Regions from separate parts of the Heyndrickxia sp. MSNUG genome, predicted to be linked through region 2. Evidence: a T-box and tRNA genes for the amino acid it is inferred to sense, from the RefSeq annotation. Region 2 holds a T-box; the other holds one or more tRNA genes.
What was found. The T-box of region 2 lies ahead of trpS (tryptophan--tRNA ligase). A T-box ahead of a tRNA ligase gene usually reads a tRNA of that ligase, here a tRNA-Trp.
Positions count from the first base shown of each region.

Region 1: it has a tRNA-Trp gene. The T-box ahead of trpS (tryptophan--tRNA ligase) is inferred to sense a tRNA for this amino acid. The anticodon was not compared.

Region 1 is NZ_CP150978.1:1,122,665-1,127,052, reverse strand. Features, by position in the region: gene queG (tRNA epoxyqueuosine(34) reductase QueG) at 1-102, opposite strand, end outside; gene AABM38_RS05595 (B3/4 domain-containing protein) at 256-924, shown strand; tRNA gene AABM38_RS05590 (tRNA-Gly) at 1,135-1,208, opposite strand; tRNA gene AABM38_RS05585 (tRNA-Leu) at 1,261-1,345, opposite strand; tRNA gene AABM38_RS05580 (tRNA-Cys) at 1,388-1,462, opposite strand; tRNA gene AABM38_RS05575 (tRNA-Gly) at 1,471-1,545, opposite strand; tRNA gene AABM38_RS05570 (tRNA-Gln) at 1,551-1,625, opposite strand; tRNA gene AABM38_RS05565 (tRNA-His) at 1,666-1,741, opposite strand; tRNA gene AABM38_RS05560 (tRNA-Trp) at 1,753-1,826, opposite strand; tRNA gene AABM38_RS05555 (tRNA-Tyr) at 1,836-1,920, opposite strand; tRNA gene AABM38_RS05550 (tRNA-Phe) at 1,993-2,068, opposite strand; tRNA gene AABM38_RS05545 (tRNA-Asp) at 2,074-2,149, opposite strand; tRNA gene AABM38_RS05540 (tRNA-Met) at 2,153-2,226, opposite strand; tRNA gene AABM38_RS05535 (tRNA-Val) at 2,255-2,330, opposite strand; tRNA gene AABM38_RS05530 (tRNA-Glu) at 2,369-2,443, opposite strand; tRNA gene AABM38_RS05525 (tRNA-Ser) at 2,460-2,551, opposite strand; tRNA gene AABM38_RS05520 (tRNA-Asn) at 2,555-2,629, opposite strand; rRNA gene rrf (5S ribosomal RNA) at 2,705-2,820, opposite strand; rRNA gene AABM38_RS05510 (23S ribosomal RNA) at 2,939-4,388, opposite strand, start outside.
Region 2 is NZ_CP150978.1:1,403,197-1,407,584, reverse strand. Features, by position in the region: gene AABM38_RS06885 (peptide ABC transporter substrate-binding protein) at 1-1,112, opposite strand, end outside; gene AABM38_RS06880 (DUF3899 domain-containing protein) at 1,387-1,752, shown strand; T-box leader at 1,820-2,047, shown strand; gene trpS (tryptophan--tRNA ligase) at 2,106-3,095, shown strand; gene AABM38_RS06870 (YjbA family protein) at 3,232-3,978, opposite strand; gene AABM38_RS06865 (hypothetical protein) at 4,059-4,274, opposite strand.

The sequences.
Region 1 (4,388 bases), 280 kb from region 2:
TTTCATTTCCTCGAAAGTCGATGGTGCTGCAAAACCGATTTTATCTATACCAATTGTTTTGCTATATTCAATGATGTCTTGCTTAATTTCGTTAATGTCCATTGAAATGTACCTCCTTTCTTTGTAGATTTTATTTTTCAAACGGCCTATCTATATAAACACATCTTTTTAAAGAATTCATTATGAAGGTCCCGATTTTAAATGCACATCACTTTTATGATAAACTATTTTAAAGCAGTTTTGGAGGTGGAATCAATGGAAATTAAGGTATCCAGTACGATTTGTGATCTCATACCCGGGTTTTCGGTCGGGGTTATAGAATATAAAGATATTCAGGTAGGGGATTCTCCGCAAATGCTAAAAGGCAGGCTTCAGCTTTTCCAGGAATCCATTTACTTTGATCTCTTAGAAAAAAATGTGACGGAGCTGGATGGTATTAAGGAATGGCGAAGTATTTTCAAAAGCACAGGAAAAGATCCAAACCGCTATAGACATTCCGCTGAAGCCCTTTATCGCAGGATTGCCAAACAAAACTATCTTCAACCCGTACATAGCGCGATAGACTTAAACAACTTCTTCTCACTTGAATACCAGGTCCCTATTGGTGTTTATGACTGTGATAAGCTCAGCGGCAATGTCCAGATAAGAATAGGTATAGAAACAGAAGAATACGCAGGCCTAAATGGCAGAATAAACAATGTAAGTAATTTAATTGTTTCCGCAGATGATCAAGGACCATTTGGCAGCCCATTCGTTGACTCAGAAAGGACCGCGGTAACGCTGGTAACCACGAACGCTCTGCAAATCGTTTACTTAAGGCCATCAGAACCACAGGAAAGCAAAGAAAAAATGACAGAATCACTAATGAACATGTTCATCCAAATTCACGGGGGATCAGGTACGTATAAAATTGTGGGATGCTGAGGCATCCTTTTTTTTATCAAGTTTATTTACTCGAACTCCTTCGAAAGGAGACTACAGTCATTGAATCTTTTCTTAACGTTTTTATCCCCTCATAGGGAAATACGAGAAAGCACCCAATATATATTTTTTGTTACAATCCATTTCAGCGAACAGAAAAAAACGCAACACTTCGTTTTCTGAAAACGAAATGCTGCGTTAGTTACGTATGTATGGAGCGGGTGAAGGGAATCGAACCCTCATCATCAGCTTGGAAGGCTGAGGTTTTACCACTAAACTACACCCGCATACATATTAAATGAAATAAAGAAAACAGGAATCCCTGTTTAATAATAAAAGTGGTACCGGTGGTCGGGGTCGAACCGACACTCCAGAAGGAACACGATTTTGAGTCGTGCGCGTCTGCCAATTCCGCCACACCGGCATATTAAGATGACTTACTTTACAACTACCATTAGTAATCTAATGGAGGCGGCAACCGGATTTGAACCGGTGAATAAAGGTTTTGCAGACCTTTGCCTTACCACTTGGCTATGCCGCCATACTTATTGGAGCGGAAGACGGGATTCGAACCCGCGACCCCAACCTTGGCAAGGTTGTATTCTACCACTGAACTACTTCCGCAAAAATGGCTGGGCTAGCTGGATTCGAACCAACGCATGTCGCAGTCAAAGTGCGATGCCTTACCGCTTGGCTATAGCCCAATATATTGTATGCTCTTATTATTACATTTGTGAATTATAATGGGGCGACTGATGGGAATCGAACCCACGAATGCCTGAACCACAATCAGGTGCGTTAACCACTTCGCCACAATCGCCATTATAAAATTGGCAGGGGTAGTAGGAATCGAACCCACACCAAAGGTTTTGGAGACCTTCGTTCTACCTTTAAACTATACCCCTAAAGAAAAATGGTGGAGGGGGACGGATTCGAACCGCCGAACCCTGAGGGAGCGGATTTACAGTCCGCCGCGTTTAGCCACTTCGCTACCCCTCCATTATAACATGATTTTGATTTGTGAAAAACCCATTTAATCATGTTTCCTGTAAAAACAAGTGTTTTTATAAATGGTGGCTCAGGACGGAATCGAACCGCCGACACAAGGATTTTCAGTCCTTTGCTCTACCGACTGAGCTACTGAGCCACAAATGGCGGTCCCGACCGGGATCGAACCGGCGATCTCCTGCGTGACAGGCAGGCATGTTAACCGCTACACCACGGGACCAAATTGCGGGGGCAGGATTTGAACCTGCGACCTTCGGGTTATGAGCCCGACGAGCTACCGGGCTGCTCCACCCCGCGACGATAATAATTAACCATTAAATTGTTATGGTGGAGGATGACGGGATCGAACCGCCGACCCTCTGCTTGTAAGGCAGATGCTCTCCCAGCTGAGCTAATCCTCCATATTGAAAGTGCTGTTTTTGTAAGCTTAAATAATTCTTGGTGACCCCTACGGGATTCGAACCCGTGTTACCGCCGTGAAAGGGCGGTGTCTTAACCGCTTGACCAAGGGGCCAGATATAAAGTTTATATGGCGGAGAGCAAGGGATTCGAACCCTTGAGACAGCGGTAACCGTCTACACGATTTCCAATCGTGCTCCTTCGACCTCTCGGACAGCTCTCCAAATGGCTCCGCAGGTAGGATTCGAACCTACGACCGCTCGGTTAACAGCCGAGTGCTCTACCACTGAGCTACTGCGGAATAATAATTACTTCTGGGACTTGGATTCACGATCCTTATCTAAGAAAGCATAACTAGGATTCAAGAATGCATCCTGCCCGGCGGCGTCCTACTCTCACAGGGGGAAACCCCCAACTACCATCGGCGCTGAGAAGCTTAACTTCCGTGTTCGGTATGGGAACGGGTGTGACCTTCTCGCCATCGCCACCAGACATTTTTTCAAAGACAATATCTATTATACTGTCTTTTATGCATTTTGCAAGAGAAATTTTTCATTCCCTCAAAACTAGATAATGTATAAGAAGAATTAGAAGAACGAGTAATCTAAATTTGGTTAAGTCCTCGAACGATTAGTATCAGTCAGCTCCACACGTCACCGCGCTTCCACCTCTGACCTATCAACCTGATCATCTTTCAGGGTTCTTACTAGCTTGCGCTATGGGAAATCTCATCTTGAGGGGGGCTTCATGCTTAGATGCTTTCAGCACTTATCCCGTCCGCACATAGCTACCCAGCGATGCCTTTGGCAAGACAACTGGTACACCAGCGGTGCGTCCATCCCGGTCCTCTCGTACTAAGGACAGCTCCTCTCAAATTTCCTGCGCCCACGACGGATAGGGACCGAACTGTCTCACGACGTTCTGAACCCAGCTCGCGTACCGCTTTAATGGGCGAACAGCCCAACCCTTGGGACCGACTACAGCCCCAGGATGCGATGAGCCGACATCGAGGTGCCAAACCTCCCCGTCGATGTGGACTCTTGGGGGAGATAAGCCTGTTATCCCCGGGGTAGCTTTTATCCGTTGAGCGATGGCCCTTCCATGCGGAACCACCGGATCACTAAGCCCGACTTTCGTCCCTGCTCGACTTGTAGGTCTCGCAGTCAAGCTCCCTTGTGCCTTTACACTCTGCGAATGATTTCCAACCATTCTGAGGGAACCTTTGGGCGCCTCCGTTACTCTTTAGGAGGCGACCGCCCCAGTCAAACTGCCCACCTGACACTGTCTCCCGCCCCGATCGGGGGCGTGGGTTAGAATTTCAATACAGCCAGGGTAGTATCCCACCGACGCCTCCACCGAAGCTGGCGCTCCGGTTTCTCAGGCTCCTACCTATCCTGTACAAGCTGTACCAAAATTCAATATCAGGCTACAGTAAAGCTCCACGGGGTCTTTCCGTCCTGTCGCGGGTAACCTGCATCTTCACAGGTACTATAATTTCACCGAGTCTCTCGTTGAGACAGTGCCCAGATCGTTACGCCTTTCGTGCGGGTCGGAACTTACCCGACAAGGAATTTCGCTACCTTAGGACCGTTATAGTTACGGCCGCCGTTTACTGGGGCTTCGATTCAGAGCTTCGCTTGCGCTAACCCCTCCTCTTAACCTTCCAGCACCGGGCAGGCGTCAGCCCCTATACTTCGCCTTGCGGCTTCGCAGAGACCTGTGTTTTTGCTAAACAGTCGCCTGGGCCTATTCACTGCGGCTCATCTAGGCTATTCACCCAAATGAGCACCCCTTCTCCCGAAGTTACGGGGTCATTTTGCCGAGTTCCTTAACGAGAGTTCTCTCGCTCACCTTAGGATTCTCTCCTCGCCTACCTGTGTCGGTTTGCGGTACGGGCACCTTTTATCTCGCTAGAGGCTTTTCTTGGCAGTGTGAAATCAGGAACTTCGGTACTATATTTCCCTCGCTGTCACAGCTCAGCCTTCACGCAAGCGGGATTTGCCTCACTTGCAGCCTTACTGCTTAGACGCGCATATCCAACAGCGCGCTTACCCTATCCT
Region 2 (4,388 bases):
CCGTTTAGAGATACGAAATCTTTTGGTACGAAATAGTTTGCAGCAACAGATCCGTTGTTAAGGATGCTTGCAGCAAGGTCTTCTTTGTTGAAGCCCATTGCAATTGCTTTACGGATGTTTACGTTAGCAAGAGCTTTGTTCTTTTGGTTCATTTTGATCCAGAATACAGTTGGCTCCATCCAGCTAAGCATGCGGTCGTCGCCTTCATATTGTGGAACGATATCAGAAGAAAGCAATCCAGTCATGTCTGTTTCGCCAGCTTCGAATGCGTTTACAGCAGAGTTAGAATCTTTAACTACGTTTACAGTGATTTTTTCAAGTTTAACTTGATCAGCATTGTAATAGTTTTCGTTCTTTTCAAGTACCCACTCAGTAGCGTCAGTACCTTCCCACTTAGTCATCTTGAAAGGACCGTTGTAAAGTAAGTTTTCAGCATTGCTTGCGAAAGCTTCGCCTTTTTCTTCAACAAACTTCTGGTTTTGAGGATAGAATGTTGGGAAAGCGAATAAGTCAGCCCAGTATACTACTGGCTTATCAAGTGTTACTTCTAAAGTCTTGTCATCAAGAGCTTTAACTCCAAGTGTGTTAAGATCGTAAGGCTTCTTAGCAGCACCAAGTGCAGTGATTTCAGCAGCACCCTTGATTTTGCCACCCATCATGTATGGGCCATATGGAGAAGCAGTCTTAGGATCGATTGCGCGCTGCCAAGCATACACGAAATCTTTAGCCGTTACAGGCTCTCCGTTTGACCATTTAGAGTCACGAAGTTTGAAAGTGTAAACAGTTTTGTCTTCGCTGATTGTTGGTTCGCCATCAGCAAGTGCAGGAACTGGCTTGTGGTCCTGTCCAAGACGGTATAGACCTTCACCTACGTTGTTTATGTATGTGAAGCTAGTAGAACCTTCTGCAAGTACAGTGTCCATTGTTGGGATTTCAGAAGAATCCAACATTCTTAGTTCTTGTGGTAGATCTGATTTTTCAGCTGGTGTTGCACTGTCATCGTCTTTAGGCTCAGTATCTTTTCCAGCATCTTTTCCGCCGCTGCATGCAGACAGGAATAAAGAGAATACTAGAGTCAGAACCAAAAGCAATGAAAATTTTGACTTTTTCAAAGTTATGCCCCCTCTTTTTTTGTTGTTTTCTGAAAACTTTTTACATTCCCTATTATACATAGATTGAAAAAAATGTTCAATATTTTTCCGCGAAAAATTTACAACATTGAAACAATAGTAATAAATTACCTAAAAAATATATGTTATAATGGTGACTTATAGGCATTTGTTCAATGTTTCGCATACTTGTCTCGCTGTAATATTTGAGTTTTTTCCGGCTGATTTCTGGAGAAATCACTTTTATAAAATAACAATTTAAGGGAGAAATAGTAAAATGAGTAAAGGTGTTGGGAAAATTTTATCAGGTTTTTTAGGCTCTCAAGTTTTGGTAGTACTTCTCTTGCTTCTCTACTACAAAAATTTTTCATTACTCAACTATATTAATATTTCTTTTTATATTTCAAGTTTTCTGCTTTTTACCTCATTGCTAGTTTTTACAGTCAATTCTGGATTCTTTGATGCCATATCCTATTCCTTCAGGACTGTGTTTGGTGGCAAGGAGGACGGAGTGAAGATCAAATCGATTAATGAAATGACACCTCTGTCTGAAATGGTGAAAATCAATACGAATCCGATTCTGATTATTGGGCTTTTAGACTTTGTTTTAATGCTTGCGGCGCTTTCTATTTACTATCTGTAAAAAATTCCTTTGTGTCCCTTGCATCTTATTTCGTAATTGATTATAATTCTTGTTAATAAAATTGTATTTAAAGGCAATGACAAAGAATAGTACACATGTTCAAGGTTTTCAGAGAGTTTGTGGTTGGTGCGAACAAACAGCCTGGCATTTGGAATGGACTTTCGAGCCCCTGCTTCGAACCAAAGTAGATCCAGGCGTATACCCTGCGTTAAAGGGAACCATGCTTTATCTGGCATGGGCTGAGTGACTCATTAGTGAGTAATTAGGGTGGCAACACGGACCATTCGTCCCTACTTTATGTAGGGATGAATGGTCTTTTTTATATACTTTTTTAAGTAACAGGAGGAATTTACATGCAAACGATTTTTTCCGGCATCCAGCCAAGCGGGACCATTACTCTAGGCAATTACATCGGTGCCATGAAGCAATTCACAGAATTGCAGGATGAATACAACTGCTATTTCTGTATTGTTGACCAGCACGCGATTACTGTGCCGCAAGAGAAGCTGCAGCTTCGCAAAAATATCAAAAGCCTTGCAGCCTTATACATTGCCTCTGGTATTGACCCTGAAAAAGTTACACTCTTCATACAGTCAGAGGTTCCGGCACATGCCCAGGCCGGTTGGATGATGCAATGTGTCGCTTATATCGGAGAGCTTGAAAGAATGACACAATTCAAAGATAAATCGACTGGAAAAGAAGCTGTTTCAGCTGGTTTATTAACATACCCTCCTTTAATGGCAGCGGATATTCTTCTTTATGGGACGGATCTTGTACCTGTGGGTGAGGATCAGAAACAGCATCTTGAATTAACAAGGGATTTGGCTGAACGCTTCAATAAAAAATACAATGACATTTTTACAATCCCAGAAGTAAGGATTGCCAAGGTTGGAGCAAGGGTTATGTCCTTGCAGGACCCATTGAAAAAAATGAGCAAATCTGACCCTAATACTAAAGCTTTTATCTCCATGCTGGATGATCCAAAACAGATCGAAAAGAAAATTAAAAGCGCAGTGACTGATTCTGAAGGAATTGTGAAGTATGACAAAGAGAATAAGCCTGGAATTTCAAACCTCCTTTCTATTTTTTCAATCCTGTCAGGCAAGTCTGTTGCTGATATTGAGAAAGAATATGAAGGAAAAGGTTACGGAGATTTTAAGGGCGACCTGGCAAAGGTTGTAGTTAATGTGATTGAGCCCATCCAGAAAAAATACTATGAGCTTATCGACTCACCTGAGTTGGATGCAATTCTCGACCAAGGTGCTGAGAAAGCAAACCGTGTTGCCAGCAAAATGCTTGGCAAAATGGAGAATGCAATGGGTCTTGGCCGGAAAAGAAGATAACGTGAGTGCATAAATCAGAAGCTGATTAAGGTTGGCTTCTTTTTTTTGTTTAATGAAGGCTTTGTTTTGATTTTTATAAGAGGTGGGTTCATCAGATGTTTGATCTCCATTAAAAAAGGAGCTGGTGATCAGCTCCTTAATTTACCTTTGGACCATGTTCCATTTCCCATAATTTTTCAAAAAATGTCTGGCCCTTTATTATATTTTCGCAGAATTTTTCATGCTTACCGGACCAGCCATATTTCGTTTCCTCAAATAGCTGCTCCCACACTTCTTCGAACGAACGCTGCTGGATTTCTTCATATAGCTCTGGTTTCCATTCAGTGAACCAGTACCGCACTTCAGCCACATTTTTTGATGAATTCAATTGATCCATTGCCATGAACAGCAATTGTTTCAATTGCCTTTCTTTGCGCGTCAGTCCCTTCATGAGATCAGGCGAGGGAGACAGAATATGAAAGTCCTTCAAGGCGCTTTGGTCGTTGAACCCATATTGGATTGTATCCTGATTTTCAATCATTTCATATACTAACTGTTCCTGCCTTGGAATCAAACGGCTTTTTCGGATGGGAATATTGTAGCCAATTGTATCAACTGCGAGGATACCTGTTCCATCAGAAACGACAAAACAGTAGTCGAGCTGGGTGCGCTCATGGTTTTTCCTCAAGTACGCCTTTCTGTATATGTCATCCAGAAGCTGTTGAGGCAACTCTGATAAATCATTCTCAATATAATTAAATAGCAGATGATCAATTTTCAAAAGAGGCACCTGGTCAAGTAGCTCAACCCCGTCATCTTTGCGCCATTCATGAAAATGGCAGACATTATAGCCGTTCTCTTCCCCTTCGAACCAATTTACCCAGACATCATGAAGATACAACATGATTATAACCCCTCACTTCAAGAAACTGTTTGTCCATCAGTATGGGCAGCACTAAGTAAAATTATTCCTTATTAGGAAGATCATTTTTCAGCGGTATGATGTGGCCAATATATACTAAGCCAGATGACAGCTATTCCTATAGGCAGCATGTAGCACTCCACCCTTTTAGCGATGAAATTCAAATACTCAACAAAACCATGTCCCGCAATAATCATGTTTAAATAAGCAATTGTACTGATTCCACCAGACACCGCGATACCAAAACCAATGGTTAACAGGATTAATCTATATACCATTACTCTTGCCCATCTCATTATAATCGTTGTACATAGCTTTCACCCTTGCCTGTCCATTTTTACATTTATATGATTGAGGGCTGGCAGACATTACTGGGGATCTTAAATTAATGG